DNA from 3 places in the Streptomyces sp. CC0208 genome. Region 3 is predicted to be linked to each of the others. Evidence: riboswitches for the same ligand, from Rfam matches in the RefSeq annotation. Region 3 holds a riboswitch; each other region holds the start of a gene.
The links. Region 3 has a riboswitch for S-adenosylmethionine ahead of D1369_RS44695 (putative leader peptide). Riboswitches for the same ligand answer to the same signal wherever they lie in the genome.
Positions count from the first base shown of each region.

Region 1 (7,716 bases), 790 kb from region 3:
CGGCGAGGTGAGCGTGGGGGCCGTCGAGGGCGGCCCATACGGCGTTGTCGAGGACGGAGGTGTCGGGCGCGGCGGGCGCGAAGGGGTCGAGCGCGGCGGGTCTCAGGGAGGCGCCGCCTCCGCGGACGTCGGTCTGCTGTGCCACGGAGGCGAAGTCCCTTCCTGAGTCGACGGGCATGAGGGGTTCAGCTCTTGACGAGATGTCAGGAGTTGTCCAGCGGCAGCCCGGGCGGGTTGACCTCCGACTTGGACACGGCGTCGTGGGAGAGGTTCCACGCGCTGAGCCACTTGGCGTACTGGCCGTTGTCGATCAGGTAGTTGATCGCGTCGGCGAGGGGCTTGGCGAGGCCGCTGTCCTTCTTGGCGGTCGCGGCGATCAGGCCCTGGAGCGTCTCGCCGGCACCGGAGTACTGGCCCGCGATGCGGGTCGCGTTGGGCGTGCCCGCCGTCTGGGTGACGTGGTAGGACGAGTTGGGGCTCGGGCCCAGGTAGGCGTCGATCTTGCCGCTGGCGAGGGCCAGGTAGACGCTGGGGCTGTCCTGGAAGTACTTGATGGTCAGCTTCTTGCCCTCCTTCTTCAGCTTGGTCTGCCACTCCAGCAGGATCCGCTCCTGGTTGGTCCCGGCGCTGACCGATACGGTCCTGCCCGCGAGGGCCTCGTAGTCGCCGTCGAAGGTCCACTTCGAGGTCTTGAGGGTCTCGAAGGCGAGGTCGTCCTTGCGGTAGGAGGCGAACTCGTACTTCTGCTTGCGCTCCTCGGTGTCGGTGATGTTGGAGAAACCGACGTTCACCTTGCCGCTGTCGATGCCGACGAAGAGGTTCTCCCAGGTGAAGCGTTTGACCTCGGGCTGCAGACCGAGGACCGAGGCGACCAGACGGGCCAGGTCGACCTCGGAGCCGGTGAGCGTCTTCTGGTCGCTGCCCACGAAGCCCAGCGGCGGGGAACCGGAGGGCAGAGTGCCGGAGCCGATGACCAGCTTGCCGCTCTTCTTGACGGCGTCGGGCAGTTCGGCACTGATGGACTTCACCTCGGCGACCTTGAGGGCGGTCTCCTTGGCGGCGCCGTTGGAGAGCCGCCCCACGGTGACCGTGCCGGCGCTGTCGGTCGTCCTGGTGGCGGCGTCGCTGTCACCACCGCAGGCGGCGAGCCCGCCGGCGAGGGCGGTGACGGTGGCCGCCGCGGTGATGCCGCGTATCAGGCTGCGTCGGGAGGGGTGAATGGGCATGGCTGTCCTTAGGAGTTGGGAGAAAAGGGTGCGGAGTTGAAGGAAAGGGGTTCAGAGGACCTTGCTCAGGAAGTCCCGGGTCCGCTCGTGCCGCGGCCGGTCGAGGACCTCGGAGGGCGGGCCCTGCTCGACGACGCGGCCGCCGTCGATGAAGACGACCCGGTCGGCGATCTCGCGGGCGAAGCCGATCTCGTGGGTGACGATGACCAGGGTGGTGCCGCTGGTCGCCAGGTCCTTGATGACGGCCAGGACCTCGCCGACGAGCTCCGGGTCGAGGGCGGAGGTCGGCTCGTCGAAGAGGATGACACCGGGCCTTAGGGCGAGCGCGCGGGCGATGGCCACGCGCTGCTGCTGGCCGCCCGACAGCTGCCGTGGATAGGCACCCGTCCGGTCGCCCAGACCGACCCTGCCGAGGAGTTCGCGGGCCAGCTCCCGGGCGTCCGCCTTGCCGAGCTTCCCGGTCGCCACCGGGGCGGCGGCCACGTTGTCGAGGACGGTCAGGTGCGGGAAGAGGTTGAAGTTCTGGAAGACGAACCCGATGCGGCTGCGCTGGGTCAGGATGGCGCGCTCGCTGAGCTCCTTGAGCCGCTCGCCCTGCCGACGGACGCCGATGAGTTCGTCGTTGACGCTGACGTAGCCGATCTCCGGCTTCTCCAGGTGGTTGATGACCCGCAGCAGGGTGGACTTCCCGGAGCCGGACGGGCCGAGGATCACCGTGACCTCGCCGGGCCGCACGGTCAGGTCGACCCCGTCCAGGACCCGGTGGGCGCCGTACCACTTGTGCACGCCGTGCACTTCGAGCGCGACGGGGGTGATGTCGGTGACGGTCATATCGCGGTCTCCCTGCGGACACGCGCCCTGAGGTCGGTGAGACCGGCGCGCAGTTTCTGGAGCGGGGTCGGCGGCAGGGAGCGGGTGGCGCCCCGGGCGTAGTGTCGCTCGACGTAGAACTGGACGACGGACACGGCGCTGGTGAGGATCAGGTACCAGACGGTGGCGACCAGAAGCAGCGGCACGATGTCGCCGGGGTAGGTGGAGCCCATGGACTGCACGGTGCCGAACAGGTCGAGCAGGGAGACGTAGAAGACCAGCGAGGTGCTCTTGATGAGGCCGATCAGCTGGTTGACGTAGTTCGGGGTGATGGAGCGCAGCGCCTGCGGGAAGACGATCTTCCGGAACTGGTAGCCCTTGGGCAGACCGAGTGCCGAGGCCGCCTCGTGCTGGCCCTGGTCGACGGAGAGGATGCCGCCGCGGACGACCTCGGCCGCGTAGGCGGCCTCGTTGAGGCTGAGTCCGACGACGGCGATGACCATGTCGGTGGCGAGCCGGGACTCGTCGAAGGAGAAGAAGGCAGGACCGAAGGGGACACCGACACTCAAAGTCTTGTACAGGGCGCTGAAGTTGTAGAGGAACAGCAGGAGCACGATCAGGGGAACGGAGCGCAGGGCCCACACGTAGGTCCAGCTCACCGCCCGCAGCACCGGGCTCTTCGAGAGCCGGGCCAGAGCGAGCAGAATGCCGCCGAGGAGGCCAAGCACCGCGCTGTAGGCGGCGACTTCAAGGGTGATCACAAGCCCGTCGAGGACGGTCGGCCGCAGGAACCAGTAACCGAACCGGTCCCACTGGTAGAACGGGTTGGTCACCAGGCCGTGGACGAACTGGGCCGCCAGGACCAGGACGACGGTGGTGGCGATCCAGCGGCCCGGTCGCCTCAGTGGGAGAACTCGCTGTGCGGCGAGGGGTTTTGACGGGGTGTCGGCCTGAGGCGGTGCCTCGGTGACGGACACGGCGGCGCCTGGGGGTTCACTCATGAGGGGCTCCGGCTCAGTCGGGATTCCCCTGGGACACGGCGAACACGGCGTACCTACGGCGGTAGGACGCGACGCACGGGCACCGGGGGCTGGGCGGACGACAGCACACCGCGGGTGCGGTGTTCGTCAGGAACGCGGGGGCTGGGGAGGTACGTCAGCCCCGACAGCGGGCACGGCCCGGTGCGGTACACAGTGCGCTGCTGACCCGGAGCAGATCGACGCTCCGGTCGGCCACGAGCACGTTCGTGTACGGCTGTACGCAGCCCTGGGAGCGGCGCGTGGCCGTCCTGGAAACTGCGTACATGTCCGTCACCGTGCTCTTTCGGCCCCTTGGGCCCTCGCGCTTACCGAAACGTCATCCGGTCCGGTCGTCACCTGGGGCACCCCACCGCCGAGCGAGGGTTGCCGGTCAGCAAGCCAGGGCTTGTCGCTGACACTCATGACCGATCTGGGTCGTAGTTAAGTCAAACGCCTGAACCAATGTCAATCCTGGTCCGACAGATGGAACGGTCAGGACGTACGGGGGGTGTGCGAGGCCCAGTCCAGAATCTGCACGGCGGCGCCTGCGGCCTCCAGGCCCCGGCAGTGGGCGTGGTGCCGGCGGGCGATGCCGTCGAGGTCGAGGTGGGTGCCGAAGGCCGGGTGGGCGGTCAGGCGGCGGGCGTAGGCCCACAGGGTGGGGTGGTCCGCGATGCGCTGCACCGCGGACGCGTCGAGGTGGTCGCGGTGCACGGTGTCGAGTTGCACCAGCGCGACCCACAACTCGATGTCGGCGGCGGTGAGGTGATCCCTGATCAGACAGTCGCGACCCACCAGCCAGCGCTCCAGTGAGCCCAGGGTGTCCAGCAGTCGCTCGAGGGCGGCGGTCCGGTCCACGTCGTCGCCGCCCGCCGACCCGGCCTGCTGGGCGGCCTGCGCGATGCCCCGGCCCATCCGCTCGACGGCCTCGGTCTCCGACTCCGCTCCGCACGGGTACAGCGCCGGACGGCCGCCGCCGAAGTGCCGGGCGAGGTCGCGGGTGATGTCGGCGGCGTGGGTGCTGACGATCCGCCCCGACCAGTCGTCACTGAGCACCGGCGCGACGGCCGCGCCGGAGTACCGGTGCGCGCTGGCCTCGTACAGCGGGCGCAGCGCGGAATGCCCGCCGTCCGGACAGTCGGGGACCGGGTCCAGGAAGGTCACGGGACAGATGTCGTCGAGGCCGAGCAGACTGTGCGCGACGGCGATGCGCAGACCGTCCGCACAGGCGGCGGTCAGGTGGAGCCGGTAGCGGCGCGGCACGGCGTAGTGCCCGCTGCGCGCGTCCCGTCCGATGCGGCCCCGGAACGCGGGGGCGGGGTGGGTGGCGGGGACATGGGACAGCGATGTGACGGACATGGATCTCCCCGGGGTGTCGGTGCGCAGACGTACGCGCGGCGGAAGCGTCGTCGGGCCGGAAGCGAGGGGCAGGACAGGGAGGGGGCGGCCGTGGCCGGGCTCAGCCCAGGGGCCTGATCGCGCTGCAGACCCGCTGCAGATCGATGTGCCGACGGGAGGTCAGAAGAGGCGTGGGCCGCGGTGTGCGGCTCTCTCGGCCCACGGCCGGTTCCACGCTGCTCATGTTTCCCTACCCGTTCACTAGGATTCCCAACTGGAGTGTCGATCGCGTCCGGACGCACGTCAAGAGGGCGTCCACGGGATGGGCAGGGACAGGGCGAAGACTCCGCCGCACCGGGTCAGTGCGACTCGCGGCTGACCTCCGAGCCGCTGGAACCGACGAGGAAGTCCAGATCCGCGCCCTTGTCGGCCTGTTGGACGTGGTCCACGTACAGCCGCTCCCAGCCCCGCCTCGGGTTGGCGAAGCCCTCGACGGTGGCCGCGTTGGGGGTGCGGGCGGCGAGCTCGTCGGCGGGCACCTCCAGGTCGATGCGGCGGGCCCCGACGTCGAGGCTGATGACATCACCGGTCCGGACGAGGGCGAGCGGGCCCCCCGCCGCGGCCTCCGGTGCCACGTGCAGGACGACCGTGCCGTACGCGGTGCCGCTCATCCGGCCGTCGCAGACGCGGACCATGTCCCGCACGCCCTGCTCCAGCAGCTTGGTGGGCAGCGGCATGTTGGCGACCTCGGGCATGCCCGGGTAACCCCGGGGGCCGCAGCCGCGCAGGACGAGGACGGAGTCGGCGTCGACGTCCAGGTCCGGGTCGTCGACGCGGGCGTGGAAGTCCTCGATGCTGTCGAAGACGACCGCCCGGCCGCGGTGGCGCAGCAGGTGCGCCGAGGCGGCCGCGGGTTTGATCAGGGCTCCGTCGGGGGCGAGGCTGCCGCGCAGGACGGCGATGCCGCCCTCCTCGACGAGCGGGCGGGCCCGGGTCCTGATCACCTCGGCGTCCCAGATCGGGGCGTCGGCGAGGTGGTCCACGAGTGGCCTTCCGGTCACGGTGAGCGCGTCGGGGTCCAGGAGGTCGGCGACCTCGCGCAGCACGGCGAGCAGGCCGCCGGCGCGGTGGAAGTCCTCCATGAGGAAGCGTCCGGCGGGCTGGAGGTCCACCAGGACCGGCACCCGGGAGCCGATGCGGTCGAAGTCGTCCAGGGTCAGCTCGATGCCCAGCCGGCCCGCGATGGCGAGGAGATGGACGACCGCGTTGGTGGAGCCGCCGATCGCGGCCAGCGCCACGATCGCGTTGTGGAAGGACCCCTTGGTCAGGAAGGTGCTCGGGCGGCGGTCACCGGACACCAGCTCCACCGCGAGCCGCCCGGTGCCGTGCGCGGCCTCCAGCAGCCTGCTGTCCGGTGCCGGGGTGCCGGCCACCCCGGGGACGACCGTGCCCAGCGCCTCGGCGACCAGCGCCATGGTGGACGCGGTCCCCATGGTGTTGCAGTGCCCGCGGCTGCGGATCATCGACGACTCGGAGCGGGTGAACTGCTCCTGGGACAGGGTCCCGGCGCGGACCTCCTCCGACAGCCGCCACACGTCCGTGCCGCAGCCCAGCGGGGTGCCGCGGAAGGTGCCGGTCAGCATGGGCCCGCCGGGCACGACCACGGCGGGCAGGTCCACCGAGGCGGCGGCCATCAGCAGCGAGGGGATCGTCTTGTCGCAGCCGCCCAGCAGGACGACGCCGTCGAGGGGGTTGGCGCGCAGCATCTCCTCCGTGGCCATCGCCGCCATGTTGCGCCAGAGCATGGCCGTGGGCCGCACGTTGGTCTCGCCCAGCGACACCACGGGCAGGTCGAGGGGGATGCCGCCCGCCTCGTGGACACCGTCGCGGACGGACCTGGCCACCTCGTCCAGGTGGGCGTTGCAGGGGGTGAGGTCGGAGGCGGTGTTGGCGATGGCGATCTGGGGCCGGCCGGTGAAGGCGTCGGCCGGGGCGCCCCGGCGCATCCAGGCCCGGTGGATGTAGGCGTTGCGGTCCTGTCCCGCGTACCACTGCGCGCTGCGAAGGCCCATCACTCGGCTCTTTCCGGTCATCGGTACGGCGGTCTAGTATCCGGAACGCGATGCAGCATACGCAGCCGTTCTCCGCTTCGACAGCACCCGTCGCGGACCGCGCGGAGGGCGACCGTCTCGTGGGACCGGACCCGGTGCCGGCCGTGCTGAGGGGACTCGTCCGGCGCCCTGACGGGGTGGCGCTCGACGAGCCCACCCGGGCGATCGGCGGCCCCGAGCCGATCGTGCGCCGGGCACGTCCGGCCGGCCGGGACTTCGGCGACCGCTGTCTGCTCGGCGACGAGTTCCTTCGGACGGCCTTCGCCCGTCACGAGGCCCGCCCCGAACACGTGCGGGTGCGGCCGCTGGCGCAGACACCGGCCGCCGGGTTCGGCGCGCCGGCCCTTTGCACCGTCCTGGACGGCCCCGAGGTCGTCCACCGCGCCAAGGTCGAGCCGCCCGAGGGCGCCGTCCGGCTGACCTTCACGGTCGGCGGCCGCAACCCCGCTGAAGCGACCGTTGCCGGAAAGGTGCCGCCCGCCCACGAGTCGGGCACCCTCGACGCCGTACGGCGATGGGTCGGCGGGGTGTCCCTGGAACGCCCGACGCCCCGAGCCCTGTGCACGACCGGGGAGTTGCACCACGAGCTGCGGGACAGGCGCGCGCGGGGATACGCCCTCGACGAGCAGGAGAACGAGCCCGGCGTCAACTGCCTTGCGCCCGTGTACGGCACCCCGCCGACTGCTCTCTCCGGGGCGGTGAGCGTCAGCGCGCCGGCGGACCGGACCCGGCCCGTTGAAGGAACCCTTCTGAAGGAGCCCCTTCGGTGAACGCCCCCTCGGCAGCGGGCCGGCAGATGCGCGCCTTCGTCCTGACGGCCCCCGGCGAGTTCGCGGTCCGGGAGGTGCCCGTGCCGGTCGCCGCTCCCGGTGAGGTCGTCGTCGATGTCGAGCGGGTCGGCGTGTGCGGCACCGATCTGGAGTTCTTCACCGGCGCCATGACCTATCTGCACCAGGGACACGCCGGCTATCCGATGCGGCTGGGCCACGAGTGGGCCGGCCGGGTGCGTGCGGTGGGTGCCGGGGTCGAACCCGGCTGGGTCGGGCGCCGGGTCATGGGCGACACGATGCTCGGCTGCGGAACCTGCCGCCGTTGCCGGCGCGGACGGCAGCACGTGTGCGAGAAGCGGGAGGAGGTGGGCATCCGGGGCGGCCGCGCGGGCGCCCTGGCCGAACAACTCGCCGTCCCGGCAGGCTCGTTGCACGTCCTTCC
Region 1 covers NZ_CP031969.1:1,000,877-1,008,592, forward strand. The annotation lists gene D1369_RS04635 (GNAT family N-acetyltransferase) at 1-145, opposite strand, end outside; gene D1369_RS04640 (ABC transporter substrate-binding protein) at 204-1,226, opposite strand; gene D1369_RS04645 (amino acid ABC transporter ATP-binding protein) at 1,278-2,057, opposite strand; gene D1369_RS04650 (amino acid ABC transporter permease) at 2,054-3,037, opposite strand; SAM riboswitch class IV at 3,373-3,482, opposite strand; gene D1369_RS04655 (glutathione S-transferase C-terminal domain-containing protein) at 3,548-4,414, opposite strand; gene D1369_RS44715 (putative leader peptide) at 4,515-4,637, opposite strand; gene D1369_RS04660 (IlvD/Edd family dehydratase) at 4,753-6,465, opposite strand; gene D1369_RS04665 (IclR family transcriptional regulator C-terminal domain-containing protein) at 6,516-7,274, shown strand; gene D1369_RS04670 (alcohol dehydrogenase catalytic domain-containing protein) at 7,301-7,716, shown strand, end outside.
Region 1: linked by a shared signal. The riboswitch ahead of D1369_RS04650 (amino acid ABC transporter permease) and the one ahead of D1369_RS44695 (putative leader peptide) in region 3 are both predicted to bind S-adenosylmethionine.

Region 2 (7,716 bases), 6.3 Mb from region 3:
GTCGCCGACCGGCACGGGCCGCCCGGGGTCGGCACCGGCCGGGGTCGTCCAGAGCCGCTTGCCGGTCTTCGCGTCCAGGGCGTGGACCCGGTCCCCGAAGGTGCCGACGTACACCACTCCGTCCGCCACCACGGGTTCGCCGGTGGGCGCCGGGCCGGTCGACGTGGACCAGCGCACGCTGCCGTCGGGGGCGTAGGCCCGCACCCCGCCCGCGTCCGATCCGTCGCCGTAGGACACCAGGACCAGCCGGCCCGCGGCGACCAGGAACTGGCTGTTCGCGGCGAACGACCTGGTCCAGCGGATCTTGCCGCCCCGGCCGAGCGCGCACAGCTTGGAGGCGCCCTCCTGGCCGTCCTCCAGCAGGCAGTACACGCCGTCGGCGGTGGTGAGGGGGGACATGGCCTCGGCACCGAGCCGGGTCCGCCACACGGTCCGGCCGTCCAGGTCCAGCCCGTGCAGCGCGCCGTCCGCGCCGCCGACGTACACCCGGGTGCCGTCGGGCGAGACGGCCGCGCAGGGACCGCGCCGCCCGCCGAGCCCTTGGACCTTGTACTGCCAGCCCGTCGCGGGTGTGCCCGCCGGGGACCCGGCCCCCGTCTTCACTGATCCGTCCGGCGCGTCGCGCAGCCACAGCCAGCCGCCCACGCCTCCGGCCGCCACAACCCCCGCGCCCCCCGCCACGGCCCGCAGCAGTCGGCGCCGGGACGGCGGTGCGGTGGCGGGTGGCACCAGGGTGGCCGCGGGGACGTCCGTGACGGTCATGGGCGCCACGTACTCGACCCGGCTCCCGCGCTCCCCCGAGTCGTGCCCGGGAACCCAACGAGCGCCGCTGTGAACGGTCTCGGGCTCCTTCTCGGCACCGGAGGAGTACCACCCCGGCCGCAGGCCCTCACGCAGCGACGCCTCGCTGTGCCCCGCGGCCGCGACCAGCTCGGCGGGCGTCGGCCGCGCGGCGGGGTCGTCCCGCAGACAGGCCTCCACCAGCGGCAGCTGTTCCTTGGGTACGGCGGACAGGTCGACGTCGCCGGTCAGGATCCGCAGCAGGACGACCGAGTCCTGGCCCTCGCCGAAGGGTTCCCTGCCACCGGAGGCGTAGGCGAGGACCGCGCCCAGGGAGAAGACGTCACTGGCCGGCACCACCTGGGCGCCGTTGCGGATCTGCTCGGGCGAGAGATAGCCGACCGACCCGACGACCACGCCGGTCCGGGTCAGGGCGGTGCCCTCCAGGGCCCGGACGATCCCGAAGTCGATGACCCGGGGGCCGTCCGGCGCGAGCAGGATGTTGGAGGGCTTGAGGTCCCGGTGCACCAGCCCCTTGGCGTGGATCGCGGCGAGCGCCTCGGCGAGCGCGGCCGCCAGCAGCCGTACCGTGTCCGCGGGCAGCGGTCCCCGGTCGAGCACCGCGTCCCTCAGGTTGGGGCCCTGCACGAACTCGGTCGCCATCCACGGCCGCGCGGCCTCGGTGTCCGCGTCCACGACCCGCGCGGTGTACGTGCCCGCCCCGCCGACGGTCTGCGCGGCCCGCACCTCGTGCCGGAACCGGGCGCGGAAGGTGCGGTCCTCGGCGTGCTCGGCCCGTACGACCTTCACCGCCAGCCGCAGTCCGCCGCGCGCCTCGGCGAGATACACCTCGCCCATGCCGCCGGACCCGAGTCTGCCCAGGACCTGGTAGGGCCCGATGGTCCGCGGGTCCGTCTCGCGCAGCTCCTGCACCCCGTGCTCCCCCTGCATTCCGTACGGCTGCTGAGGGGGAGCGTATACGCGCGCCGGACGTCAGTACGTCAGACGGCCGGGACGCAGCGGCCGTCCTCGGTGCGGTACGTCCACTTCGCACCGTCCGCGACCAGTTCCTTCACGGCCTTCACAAACCGCTCCACGTGCTCGTCCGGCGTGCCCGCGCCGAAGCTCACCCGGATCGCGTTGAGGGACTTCTCGCCCGGCGCGGCCTCGGGGGCACCGCACTCGCCCTGGGACTGCGGGTCGCTGCCCAGGAGGGTGCGGACGAGGGGGTGGGCGCAGAAGAGGCCGTCGCGGACGCCGATGCCGTACTCGGCGGAGAGGGCGGCGGCGAAGTGGGAGCTGTTCCAGCCGTCGACGACGAAGGAGATCACGCCGACGCGGGGGGCGTCGTCGCCGAACAGGGACAGGACGCGGACCTCGGGGACCTCGGCCAGCCCTTCGCGGACCTTCTCGATCAGGTGCTGCTCGCGCGCGACCAGGCTGTCGAAGCCGGCCTCGGTCAGCGCCTTGCAGGCGGAGGCGATGGAGTAGGCACCGATGACGTTCGGAGAGCCGGCCTCGTGGCGGGCGGCGCTCTCGTGCCACTCCACGTCCACTCCCCCGTCCTCGCGCCGGGTGACCTTGCGGCTGGCGCCGCCGCCCGCGAGGTAGGGGTCGGCGGCCCGCAGCCAGTCGGCGCGGCCGGCCAGGACGCCGGAGCCGAAGGGGGCGTAGAGCTTGTGGCCGGAGAAGGCGACCCAGTCGACGTCGAGGTCGCGGACGCTCACCGGGTGGTGCGGGGCGAGCTGGGCCGCGTCGAGCACGATGCGGGCACCGTGGGCGTGAGCGGCCGCCGCGAGCTCCCGTACCGGCCACAGCTCACCGGTGACGTTGGAGGCGCCGGTGACGCACGCCAGGGCCGGGCCGTGGGGGTCCCGGTCGGCGAGGGCCTTCTCCAGGGTCTCGACGGCCTGCCGCGGGGTGCGCGGGGCGTCGAGGTAGCTGACCCGGGCGTCCTGCCAGGGCAGCAGGCTCGCGTGGTGCTCGGTCTCGAAGACGAAGACCTGGCAGTCGGCGGGGAGCGCGGCGGCAAGGAGGTTGAGCGAGTCGGTGGTCGACCGGGTGAAGATCAGCTGGTCGTCGTCGCGGCAGTCGAGGAACTCGGTGACGGTCCTGCGGGCGTTCTCGAACAGGTCGGTCGACAGCTGGGAGAGGTAGCCGGCCCCGCGGTGCACGCTGCCGTAGTAGGGAGCGTACGCCGCCACGTCGTCCCAGACCCGCTGGAGGGCCGGTGCGCTGGCCGCGTAGTCGAGCGCCGCGTAGGTGACTTCGCCGCCGGTGACGAGCGGGACGGTGACATCCCGGCCCAGAACGGGCAGCTGGGCACAAATGGTCTGGGCGGCGGCAGCGGTGGAGACAGACATGGGGGACTCCCGTGAAAAGTCGTGGAAAGAAAGGTGAGACGGGTGCGCGGAGGCGGGGCTCGGCGGCCCTATCGCATTCGCTTGCTCACGGGAGACTCCCTCGAATGACCAGGATCCCTGGGTTCGTGAGGGATCCGCGCTTGCCGCAGACCTCGCTGCCTACGGCCTGGTCTTCACCCGGGGCACCCCGCCACGGACGGAGGGTTGCCGGACAGTCGGCCGGGGCCTCATGACTGTCACTCATGACCTGGTCAAAGAACGTACGTGAGGTGATCGCCGTCCCGCAACCCGTGTCCGGATCGCGGGACGACACCCTGGGGTGGCCGTTACGCGTTGCTCGCGGCCACCCATCGCTCCAGCGTCCGCTTCGCCGCCCCCGAGTCGATCGACGCGGCGGCCTTGTCCATCCCGGCCCGCAGTTGCTCGGCCAGGGTCCCGGTCCCCGGGTCCAGGGCCACCAGCGCGGCCGCCGAGTTCAGGAGTACGGCGTCCCGGACCGGGCCCGTCTCGCCGTCCAGGAGCTTCCTGGCGACCTCCGCGTTGTATGCCGGGTCACCGCCCCGCAGGGCCTCCACGGGCACCAGGTCGATGCCGACGTCCCGGGGGTCGAAGCTCTCCTCGGTGACCTTGCCCTCGCGGACGATCCAGACGCGGGAGGTCGATGTGGTCGTCAGCTCGTCGAGGCCGTCGTCACCGCGGAAGACGAGGGCGGAGTTGCCACGTTCGGCGAAGACGCCGGCGACGACCGGCGCCATGCGCGGATCGGCGACCCCGACCGCCTGGGACCGCACCCGGGCGGGGTTGGTCAGCGGGCCGAGGATGTTGAACACCGTGCGGATACCCAACTGCCCGCGGGCGGCGCCCGCGTGACGCAGCGCCGGGTGGAACTTGACCGCGAAGCAGAACGTGATCCCGGCCTCCTCGGCCACCTCGGCCACCCGCCCCGGGGTGAGCTCCAGGTTGACGCCGAGCTTCTCCAGGACGTCCGAGGCACCGGACGCGGAGGAGGCGGCCCGGTTGCCGTGCTTGACGACCGTGGCGCCGGAGCCGGCCACGACGATCGCCGACATCGTGGAGATGTTGACGGTCTTGGCGCCGTCGCCTCCGGTGCCGACGACGTCGACCGTGCGCCCGGGGACCTCGATCACGTTGGCGTGCTCGTACATCGCCCGGACGAGCCCGTTGATCTCCTCGACCGTCTCGCCCTTGGCCCTGAGGGCGACCACGAAGCCGGCGATCTGCGCGTCGGTCGCCTCGCCCTGCATGATCCGGTCCATGGCCCACGCCGTGGCGTCGGCGCTCTGGTCACGGCCGTACAGCAGGGCGTTCAGTACCTCGGGCCAGGAACGGCCCGCCGCGGTGTTGCCTCCAGCGGGGGTCACAGCGCTCATGGGGCCGCTCCAGATGTCGTAGAAAAGTGTGCCCACACCCTATCCAGCCCAGCGCACGACGCAGGGTCCCGTCCGGCGTTCGGACGGGACCCCGGACGGCAAAGGGCCCGTCCGCTGTGTCGGACGGGCCCTTACTACCGCGCGTGGCGAGCGCAGCGACAAGCAGCGATCAGTGGTGGCCGTGGCCGCTCGTGATCTCCTTGTACTCCTCGACGGTCGGCTTGGGGATCTGGGACTCCTCGCCGTAGTACGCCTCGCTCAGCTTGGCGCGCAGCTTCTCGGAGCCCTTGATCTTGCGCTCGACGCCGTTCTCGTCGACCGCGGGGCCGATCTGCGCCGGTGCGTACTGCTCGTGCGCCGTGAGCGTGTGCAGCTGCTCCTGGCTGAGCGGCTCGTGCACCTCGATGAACTCACCGTGCGGCAGGCGCTTGATGATGCCGGACTCGCGACCGTGCAGCACCTTGTCCTTGTCGCGGCGCTGGAGGCCGAGGCAGATCCGCTTGGTGGCGACGAACGCCAGGACCGGGGCGACGAAGAACGCGACCCGCACGAACCAGGTGATGGCGTTGATCGACAGGTGGAAGTGGGTGGCCCAGAGGTCGTTTCCACCACCGATCAGCAGCACCATGTACCAGGTGATCCACGCGACACCGAAGGCCGTACGCGTCGGAGCGTTGCGCGGCCGGTCCAGGATGTGGTGCTCGCGCTTGTCGCCGGTGACCCAGGACTCGATGAACGGGTACACCGCGATCGCGACCAGGACCAGCGGGAAGATCACCAGCGGGATGAACACGCCCAGGACGAGCGTGTGACCCCAGAAGTTGATCTCCCAGCCCGGCATGACACGGATCAGGCCCTCGGAGAAGCCCATGTACCAGTCCGGCTGGGCGCCCGTGGACACCTGGTCGGGACGGTAGGGGCCCATCGACCAGATCGGGTTGATCGAGGCGATCGCCGCGATGGCCGCGATGACGCCGAAGACCAGGAAGAAGAAGCCTCCGGCCTTGGCCATGTAGACCGGCAGCAGCGGCATGCCGACCACGTTGTTGTTGGTCTTGCCGGGGCCCGCGAACTGCGTGTGCTTGTGGTAGAAGACCAGGATCAGGTGGCCGACGACCAGGCCGAGCATGATGCCCGGCAGCAGCAGGACGTGGATCGAGTAGAAGCGGGCCACGAAGTCGCCGCCCGGGAACTCCCCGCCGAACAGGAAGAACGACAGGTACGTGCCGACGATCGGCACGGACAGGATCGCGCCCTCCATGAAGCGGACACCGGTGCCGGAGAGCAGGTCGTCCGGCAGCGAGTAACCGGTGAAGCCGGTGAACATGCCGAGGACGAACAGCAGGAAGCCGAACAGCCAGTTGACCTCACGCGGCTTGCGGAACGCGCCCGTGAAGAACACACGCATCATGTGCACGAACATGCCGGCGAGGAAGATCAGCGCCGCCCAGTGGTGGATCTGCCGGATCAGCAGACCACCGCGCACATCGAAGGAGATGTGCATGGTCGAGTTGAACGCCTCGGACATCAGCTGTCCCTGCAGCGGGACGTAGCTGCCGTGGTACTCCACCTCGTTCATCGACGGGTGGAAGAACAGCGTCAGGTACACACCCGTGAGGATGATGATGATGAAGCTGTAGAGGCAGACCTCACCCAACATGAACGACCAGTGGTCGGGGAAGATCTTGCGCATGTTGGACTTGGCCAGGGAGTAGATCCCCAGCCGTCCGTCGGCCCAGTCGGCGACGCGCTCGCCGGCCGGCGCCTTCCCGCGTGCGCGGGACTCGGAGGACTCTGTAGTACTCATCCGCGCTCCCAGAATGCAGGACCGACGGGCTCCTCGAAGTCGCCGAGCGCTTCGAGGTAACCCTGGTCGTTCACGCCGATCCGCAGCTGCGGCAGGGCGTGACCGGCGGGGCCGAAGATCACCCGGGCACCGTCGGAGAGGTCGAAGGTGGACTGGTGGCAGGGGCAGAGCACGTGGTGCGTCTGCTGCTCGTACAGGGAGATCGGGCAGCCCACGTGGGTGCAGATCTTCGAGTACGCGACGATTCCCTCGTACGACCACTCGAGCTCGCGCTTGTCCTTGATGTTGTCCGGCTGGATGCGGACGATCATCAGGGCGGCCTTGGCGATCTCGGTCTGGAACTCCTCGTCGTGCTCCTCCAGGCCCTCGGGCTTGGCGAAGGTCAGCGAGCCGACCGCGACGTCTTCAGGGCGCAGCGGCTCGTTGGTGTTCATGTTGACGAGCTGGAGGCCCTTGCGCCACATGGTGTGGCGGAGCTTGGTGCCGGGCAGCGGACCGAGGTCGCGCAGCAGCATGACGCCGGAGAGCGGGAACAGGGCCAGCGCGCCGAACATCGTGTTGCGGATCAGCTTGCGACGGCCGAGCGCCGACTCCTTGGCACCCTGCTTGAAGTCCGCGTGCACCTTCGCGCGGACCTCGGGGGACGCCTCGATCGGGTGACGCTCGTCGGCGATCTCCTCGTCGGACATCAGGGTGCGGGCCCAGTGGACCGCGCCCGCGCCGATCGAGAAGAGGGCGAGACCGAGGGTCAGGCCCAGCGCGAAGTTGAGCGCGTTGATGTGCCCGATCGGGAAGACGAAGATCGACTTGTCGTGGGGGATGCCCACGTACGAGGCGATGAACCCGACCGTGGCCAGCATCGACACCGTGAACAGCATGGCCACCGTGCGCTCGGACCGCCTGGCGGCCCGCTCGTCGATGTCCTGCACCCGGTGCTCATGCGGCGGGAGGCCGGGGTCCGCGAACGGGTTCTTCTCGTCCGCGACGCTTACCGCGCCGTGCGCGTCCTGCTCTGCGGGCAGGTTCTCTTCTGGAATGTCTTGGCTACTCATGACTTCTTGGCCTTTGCGGTCCGAGCGGCGACCCAGACGGCGACCGCGATCAGCGCGCCGAGGCCGAAGATCCAGGCGAACAGGCCCTCGGAGACCGGGCCGAGACCGCCCAGCTCAAGGCCGCCGGGGCTCACGGTGTCGTCGCCGTTGACCGCGTTCAGGTACGCGATGATGTCCTTCTTGTTCTGCTCCGACAGCGTGGTGTCGGGGAACGACGGCATGTTCTGCGGGCCGGTCTGCATGGCCTCGTAGATGTGCTTCGGGGCGACACCCTCCAGGCTCGGCGCGAACTTGCCGTGCGTCAGCGCGCCACCCTTGCCGGT
Region 2 covers NZ_CP031969.1:6,489,618-6,497,333, reverse strand. The annotation lists gene D1369_RS44600 (serine/threonine-protein kinase) at 1-1,713, opposite strand, end outside; gene D1369_RS29845 (aminotransferase class V-fold PLP-dependent enzyme) at 1,782-3,143, opposite strand; SAM riboswitch class IV at 3,275-3,391, opposite strand; gene trpD (anthranilate phosphoribosyltransferase) at 3,470-4,534, opposite strand; gene D1369_RS29835 (cytochrome bc complex cytochrome b subunit) at 4,704-6,341, opposite strand; gene D1369_RS29830 (Rieske 2Fe-2S domain-containing protein) at 6,338-7,393, opposite strand; gene D1369_RS29825 (c-type cytochrome) at 7,390-7,716, opposite strand, start outside.
Region 2: linked by a shared signal. The riboswitch ahead of D1369_RS29845 (aminotransferase class V-fold PLP-dependent enzyme) and the one ahead of D1369_RS44695 (putative leader peptide) in region 3 are both predicted to bind S-adenosylmethionine.

Region 3 (7,716 bases):
TTGCCCGGCGTGAGAAGGGCCGTCGAGGTGAGGACGGGTGGGCTCATGCGACCGTGGTCCTCAAGTCGTCGTGGTCTCGGCGGCGGGGGCGGGGACGCGGCCGCCGGGGATGGCCGCGAGCAGCTGTCGGGTGTACTCGTCGCGGGGGCGGGTGAACAGTTCCTCCGGCGGGCCCGTCTCGACGACGCGGCCGGCCCGCATGACGGTGACCTGGTGCGCGATCTGACGTACGACGGCCAGGTCGTGCGAGATGAACAGGTACGCCACGCCCGTGTCGGCCTGCAACTCGGCCAGCAGGTCCAGGACTTGGGACTGCACGGACACGTCGAGCGCGGAGACCGGCTCGTCGCAGACCACCAGATCGGGGGAGAGCGCGAGGGCACGGGCGATCGCCACTCGCTGCCGCTGCCCACCGGACAGTTCCGCCGGGCGGCGCTCCAGCGTCGCGGCCGGAAGGGCCACCCGGTCGAGTAGATCACGGGCCCGGGCGAGCCGGGAGGCGCGGTCGCCGACCTTGAAGGCGCGCAGCGGCTCGGTGATCACCTCGCCGATGGCGAATCGGGGGTCGAGCGAGGCGTAGGGGTTCTGGTAGACGAGCTGGGCACGGCGGCGCAGCTGCCTGGCCCGGGCGCCCTTGGCGGTGGTGACGTCGGTGCCGTCGAAGAGGACCTGTCCGGCGGTCGCGTCGGCGAGCCGGAGTACCAGGCGGGCGGTGGTCGACTTGCCCGAGCCCGACTCCCCGACCAGGGCTAGGGTCTGGCCTCGGTGGAGGGTGAAGCTGACGTCGTCGACGGCGCGCAGGGTGCGGGGCCCGTCCCCGGCGCGGGGCAGCCTGAACTCCTTGACCAGGTTGCGTGCCTCGACCAGGGGTGCCGTGTCCGGCTCGGGGTGGGAGGCCGGGGTGCGGGTCCGGGCGGTGGTCATGCTGGGGGCGCTGGCCAGCAGGTGGCGGGTGTAGGCGTCCTGCGGATCGGCGAGGACGTCATGAGTGCGGCCTGCCTCGACGACCCTGCCTTGTGACATCACGACCAGTCGGTGGGCCCGGTCGGCGGCGACCCCGAGATCATGGGTGACGAGCAGGACCGCGGTGCCCGACTCCTCGGTGAGGCGCTGGAGATGGTCGAGGATGACCCGCTGCACGGTCACGTCGAGCGCGCTGGTGGGCTCGTCGGCGATGATCAGCTCCGGCTGGGCGGCGATGGCGATGGCGATCAGCGCACGTTGGCGCATCCCGCCCGAGAGTTCGTGCGGGTACTGCCGTGCACGGGTGGCCGCGTCGGGCAGCCCGGCCCGGTCCAGCACGGCGACCGCCTCGGCGGGGGCCGTTCGGCGGGTCGCCAGACCATGGATGCGCAGCACCTCGGCGACCTGGTCGCCGATCCGCTTGACCGGGTTGAGGGAGACGGTCGGGTCCTGGGGGACCAGTCCGATCCGTGCTCCGCGTACGGTGCGCAGTTCCGCCTCCGACAGGGTGGCGAGATCGTGCCGGCCGAAGCGGACCGTGCCCGCGTCGATACGGCCGTTCGCCGACAGGAGCCGGGTGACGGCGTGCGCGGTGGTGCTCTTGCCGGAGCCGGACTCGCCGACCACCGCCGTCATCTGTCCCGGCCATACGTCGAGGTCCACGCCCCGGACGGCCTCGACCGTGCCGCCCCGGGTGCGGTACGACACCGACAGGCCGCGTATCTCCAGCAGTGGGGTGCTCACGTCGTCACCGTTCTCGCCGTTCTCGGGTTCGTGGGTCATCGCTGCCGGGACCATTCGCCGTCCAGCGCCCGGGCGATGCGGTTGGTGGCCAGCACGGTCGCGGCGATCGCCAGGCCGGGCAGTGCGGTCAGCCACCAGGCGTTGGCGAGGTAGTTGCGGCCGTCGGAGATCAACGTGCCCCACTCCGGGGCGGGCGGGGGAGCGCCGTAACCGAGGAAGCTCAGGGCCGACACGGCCAGGATGGAGGAGCCGAAGTCGAGGGTGGCCAGCACGATCACCGGGCCCGCCGCGTTGGGCAGCACGTGCCGGCCAAGCACCGAGTACCAGCGGGCCCCGCTCGCACGTGACGCCTCCACGAACACCGCCTGCCGCACCCGCAGCACCTCCGCGCGCGCCACCCGGGCGAACGCGGCGACGCTGGCGATGCCGACCGCGACCGCCACCTTCACCGTGCCGTAGCCCAGCGCGGTGACCAGGGCCAGGGACAGGAACAGCGCGGGGATGGACAGAAGTACGTCGACGAAGCGCATGAGGACGTCGTCCACCCAGCGGCCCACGAACCCGGCGACCACCCCGAGCAGACCGCCGACCACGAACGCCACCAGCACCGCGATCAGCGTGGCCTTCAGGGACAGCTGGGCGCCGTGGACGACCCGCGAGAACACATCGCGGCCCAGCTCGTCGGTGCCGAACCAGTGACTTCCGCTCGGGCCGCGGAAGTTCTGCGACGGGACGCCCTTCAGCGGGTCCTGCGAGGTGAACAGGCCGGGCCGGAACGAGGCCAGCACGACCAGCACGAGGACGACCACCGACAGCAGCAGACCCGGGCGGCGCACCACGAACCGCAGCGGTCGCCGTACGTCCACGCGGCGTCCCGGTTCCGGCCCCGGTCCCGACCTGACCGGGCGGGCCAGTCCCGGTGCCGCCTCGGCCGGGTCGTCGACAAGGCTCTGGCTCATGCGAGTGCCGCCCTTCTGCCCGAGGCCACCACGATCCGCGGGTCCAGGAGTGGATAGACCAGGTCGACGACGAGGTTGGTGGTGACGAAGATCAGCGCCCCGAACACCACCACCCCCTGGACCAGCGGGATGTCCTGGGCCGTGACCGCCGCCGCGGTGACGCGGCCGAGGCCGTCGCGGGAGAACACCGTCTCGACGACCACCGAACCGGCGATCAGTTGCCCCACCAGCAGGCCGACGACCGTCAGCGCCGGCAGGGACGCGTTGCGCAGAGCGTGCCGCAGATGGACCCGCCATCTGCCGGCGCCCTTGGCCCGGGCGGTCTCCACATACGCCTGGTCCAGTGCGGTGAGCAGGCTCTTGGCGAGCACCTGAGCGACCTGCGCGCCGGTCGGGATCGCCAGCGTGAGGGCCGGCAGCACCAGCCCCTTCAGGCCGTCGTTGCCGAAGGCCGGGAACCAGCGCAGCCGGAAGGAGAACGTCTCGACGAGCAGCAGCCCCACCCAGAACGTCGGGACCGACACCCCCAGCGGCGGCAGCGACAGCAGGAGCTGCCGCACCCATCGCTGGGAGGTGTACGTCGCCACCACTGCCAGTCCGCCGCCGAGGAGCACCGCGAGCAGCAGTGCCGCGCCGGTCAGCTGGAGGGTCTGCGGCAGCGCGTCGGCCAAAGTCGAGGTGACCGGCCGGCCGGTGGCGACCGAGTCGCCGAAGTCCCCGCGCACCGCCCTGCCGAGGTACTCGGCGTACTGCACCAGCACCGGCTTGTCGAAGCCGTACTCGTGCCGCAGGGCGGCCAGCCGGGTCGGATCGACGTCCCCCGAGTCCATCCCGGCACTGGCCATCGCGGTGACCGGGTCCCCGGGCAGCCAGTTCAGTACCAGGAACGACACCGTGTACGCCGCCCACAGCACCCCGACCGCCTGCCCCAGTCGCTTGATCACATAGCGGCGCATGCGCTAGCCGATCCAGGTGTCGTGCAACTGGATGCGGCTGCCCGAGTCGAAGTCGAGGTTGTGCACCTTCTTCGCCACGGCCAGCTGGGTCTGGAGTTCCACCACCGGCACGTTGTAGGCGTTCCGCACGATCAGCCTCTGCGCCTTCTCCACCAGCTGCTCGCGCTTGGCGGTGTCCGTGGTCGCGGCCTGGCCGGACAGCTCCGTGTCCAGGGAAGTGGCGGGCAGGCGGTAGAAGTTGGCCAGCTGGGTCGAGAAGGACGTACGCAGGATGTCCGGGTCGGAGCGGGTCACGTTGCTCCACACCAGGTCGAAGTCACCGCCCTGGAGCGTGGTGGCGAACTGGCTGACCTGACCCTGCTTGAGCACCACGTCGATCCCGACGGCCTTCAGCTGCTGCTGGACCAGCTCCAAGGCAGGCTGGTTGGTGGCGGCGTTGGGGAACCAGCTGATGGTCAGGCGCAGCTTCTTGCCGCCCTTGGCGCGTATGCCGTCACTGCCGGCTTTCCAACCGGCCGCTTCCAGCAGGGACTTCGCCTTGGCCGCGTCGAGGGCGAGGTCCGAGGAGAGGTCGGTGTAGTCGGGCGTGGTGTGCGCCAGGACGCTGGTCGCCGGCTGGGTGCCGGTCGGGAACACGGTGTCGGCGATCTGCTTGCGGTCGATGGCCGCCAGGATCGCTTGACGCACCTTCACGTCCTTCAGCAACGGCCGCGCGTTGTTGACGCCGAGTCCGAAGACCACACCGGGGTTGGCCCGGCTCAACAGGGTGACCTGACCGCCCCCGAGCGCCACCTCGTTGGCCCTGCCGACGCTGCTGATCGCGTCCACCTGCCCGGACTGGAGGCTGCCGGCCCGCACCCCTGCCTCGGGAACGACTTTGAAGACCAGCTTGTCCAGGTAGGCCTCTCCCTTCTTGGACCACAGCGAGGAGCCCCAGTCGTAGCCGGTGCGCTTGGCCAGTGTGATCGACTGGTTCTGGACGTACTGCTTGAGCACGAACGGCCCCGACCCGATCACACCGTCACTGCACTTCTGCTGCGGGGTCTTCTTCACGCTCGCGGACGACTCGATGCCCAGCGAGTGGGTCGAAGTCGCCTGGAGGAACTGCGCGTTGGGCCTTCCGAAGGTCACCTTGACGGTGAGCGGGTCCACCACGGTGGTGCCCTTGACGCCGCTGAGATAGCCCTGGGCGAGGACCCCGAGGGCGCCGAGCTTCGGCACCGCGTCGAAGTTGTCCTTGACCACCTGCGCGGTCAGCTGGGAGCCGTCGCTGAAGGTGACGCCCGAGCGTAGATGGAAGGTGAACTCCGTGGCGTCGGCGTTGATGTCCCAGCTCTTGGCGAGCCACGGCACGATCTTGCCGGTCCTGGGGTCCTGGTCGGTCAGGGAGTCCACGGTCTGGCGCACCGAGTAGATGCTCTCGTTGCTGCCGACCTGCTGTGGATCCACACAGCCGGCGTCGGAACCCACCGCGAAGGTCAGGGTGCCACCGGACTTGGGCCGGTTGCTTCCGCTGCTGGAGTCGTTGCCCGAACCGCAGGCGGTCAGCAGAACACTGGTGGTCAGCAGGGCGGCGAGGGGCGCCCAGCGGGGGGCTCTGAGAGCCGGAAGTGCGTTCACGGAGGGTTCTCCTACTCGTGTCACCAGGCATGGAGGCGCCGTACAAGGCACGTCCGTGCAGGGGTGTGCGGCCCCGGCCGGCATCGGACCGGTGGCGGGGAAGCGCTGTGGAGACAGGGATCAGGGGGGAGCGAGGGTCAGCCGCAGGCGGGTGCGGTGACGACCGGCGCGTGCCGGACTGCGACCGGCGGCGAAAGGGCCCGTCAGGCCTGACAGAGACAGCTGGTCGAGCGCTTGAGGTCGATGTGGCGCCGACGCGAGAGCCGGGAGAACACGGTGGCGCCGGCGAGGCGGGCGCTCGGGTCACCACCGTGCGGCATGTCGGTCCTCCACATTTCCGGCCCCGGCCACGGGGCCACGCGCTTGCGGAGATCGTCGGTGATCCCGCCGGGCTTTCACCTGGAGCACCCCACCGCGGGGGAGGGTTGCCGGTCAGCGAGCCAGGGCTTGACGCTGACACTCAATGCCGTTCGTGATCGTACGGAGGGTACTTGTCGTACGTCAATGCCGGAAAGTGACGCCCTGCGGGGGCAGTTGGACCGGCACTTTGTCGGGCTCAGGCACGTTCAGGAGCCGCCGCGCTCGCGGGGGATCTTCTGACCGGCCTCGATCGCCACCGGCAACCGGTTCTCGGCCGGGGGCAGCGGGCAGGTGGCCAGGTCCGTGTAGGCGCACGGCAGGTTCGCGGCGCGGTTGAAGTCCAGGGCGACCGTACCGTCGGCGGCGGGCGGCTCCAGGGCGAGGGTCCGGTTGGCGGCGTAGGTGGTGACCCCGGAGGTCTCGTCGGTGAACAGCACCATCAGCCGGCCCGCACCAGGGCCGGGGAACGCGGTCAGGGACAGCTGACGGCCGTCCAGCTCGAACTCGATCCTGCCGGGAGCGTCGTACACATGCTCAAGGCCTTCCACGGCCGCGCCCACGGTGGTCGGCCGTGGCGTGTCGAAGGGGATGTAACGGCCCGTCACCGCCCAGCGCGGGTCGGGGGCGTAGGCGGGCGTTCCGGTGAAGGCCGTGCGCAGCGGTGCGTCCGGGTGCCGGGGGCGCAGGATGTCGTTGCCGCCGCGCTTGGCGACCTCGATGACCGCGTCTCCCCAGACGGCGTCGACGCCGCCACGCTCGGGAAGCACGCCGAAGCGGTGTTCACCGCGCACCGGCGTTCCGTCGACGACCAGTTCCTCGCCGTCGTCGAGGTCGACGACGACTCCGTCGGGTCCGGTGCGCCACTCGCCGGGCGCGTCCGGGAAGCGCTGCGGCCGGTCGTCGAGCCAGTGCAGGCCGGTGATCGCCAGGAATCCGTGCGGGGCGGCGAGCCGGGCCTCCTGGGCGTGGTACCACTCCAGCCAGTGCTCGGTGAAGGCGTGGAGGTCCGATGCCGTCGCTTCGGTGGTCATGATTGCTCCTTCTGCTAGGGAAGTACGGCCTTGAGGGGGCATTGATCAGTCGGCCAGAGTCATGACAGTGAGAACCGGCGCTGAGGTGAGGTGCATTCCGGCCCGCGTGTGACAGCTTCATGTCAGTCATGTGAGGTGATCAGCCCGCCTGCCGCCGGTCCCGCGCGGGGTGGTGCCGGTGTACTCGGTGCGGTAGATGCCGCGCTCCTGCAGTTCCGGGACGAGCAGATCGACGATGTCGTCGAGACCGTCGAGACCGTCGAGACCGTCGGGGGATGAGGTACGGCGTGACGTTTAAGCCGTCGATCGCTCCGGGACGACGCCAGGGCCGGGGGAGGCCGGGTCGCCGGGCGCCGGCGAACCGGATGAGCGCGCCGTAGGCGTCCGGCCCCGAGGACAGGTGAGCGACCGGGTCCGGCAGCGCATCGCCGACCGGGGTGCGGTTCGGTGCGGCCACCAGCGCGTGCTCGCGCCATCCGTACCGGTTCCGGGCCAGGACTTGTGCGGGGCCGGGCAACCCCTCAGGGGCGGCGACACAAGAAGTTCTCTGTGTCCGCAATGCAAGACCTGTCCGGGAAGTTATTGACCAACGTGGTGGACCTCTGCTGAACTCCCGTTCCATGACCCCGCGCGTGGACCTCACTCGGCGGCGCCACATCGATCTGGCGCACGTCTCCAGCGCGTTTTGTTGTCGCTGACCTCGCAAGTACTCCCCGGCAGCAGTCGGTGTGCGCCCATCGCGCGCGCCGGGGCAGCGGCGGTGCGAAGCCGCCCGCGCTGCGATGCTCCCCGAGGGATCGTCGCGTCCACCTCCTGAGGGCTCCCGTCTCACCTCCTTCTCGTACTCGTACTCGTACTTGTACGAGCCGGGAGCCTGTCCGCGCACGCCGAGGCGGTCGCTGAGAACGCGGCTGCAGCGGTCCCGCGACCACACGTTCTGTCTCTCCGGCCTGCTCAACCGGCCTTCCGCGCGCCCCTTGATGTGCGCCCACCCGTCCGGGAGTGACCCCTCATGCCTCCGTCCATCCGTAAGCTCACCGGCCGTATCGGCGCGGTCGTCGAGGGCGTCGACCTCACGGCGAC
Region 3 covers NZ_CP031969.1:206,547-214,262, reverse strand. The annotation lists gene D1369_RS42765 (hypothetical protein) at 1-47, opposite strand, end outside; gene D1369_RS01000 (ABC transporter ATP-binding protein) at 61-1,746, opposite strand; gene D1369_RS00995 (ABC transporter permease) at 1,743-2,666, opposite strand; gene D1369_RS00990 (ABC transporter permease) at 2,663-3,622, opposite strand; gene D1369_RS00985 (ABC transporter substrate-binding protein) at 3,626-5,242, opposite strand; gene D1369_RS44695 (putative leader peptide) at 5,446-5,562, opposite strand; SAM riboswitch class IV at 5,597-5,710, opposite strand; gene D1369_RS00980 (DUF1684 domain-containing protein) at 5,809-6,633, opposite strand; gene D1369_RS43390 (hypothetical protein) at 6,769-6,912, shown strand; gene D1369_RS00965 (TauD/TfdA family dioxygenase) at 7,646-7,716, shown strand, end outside.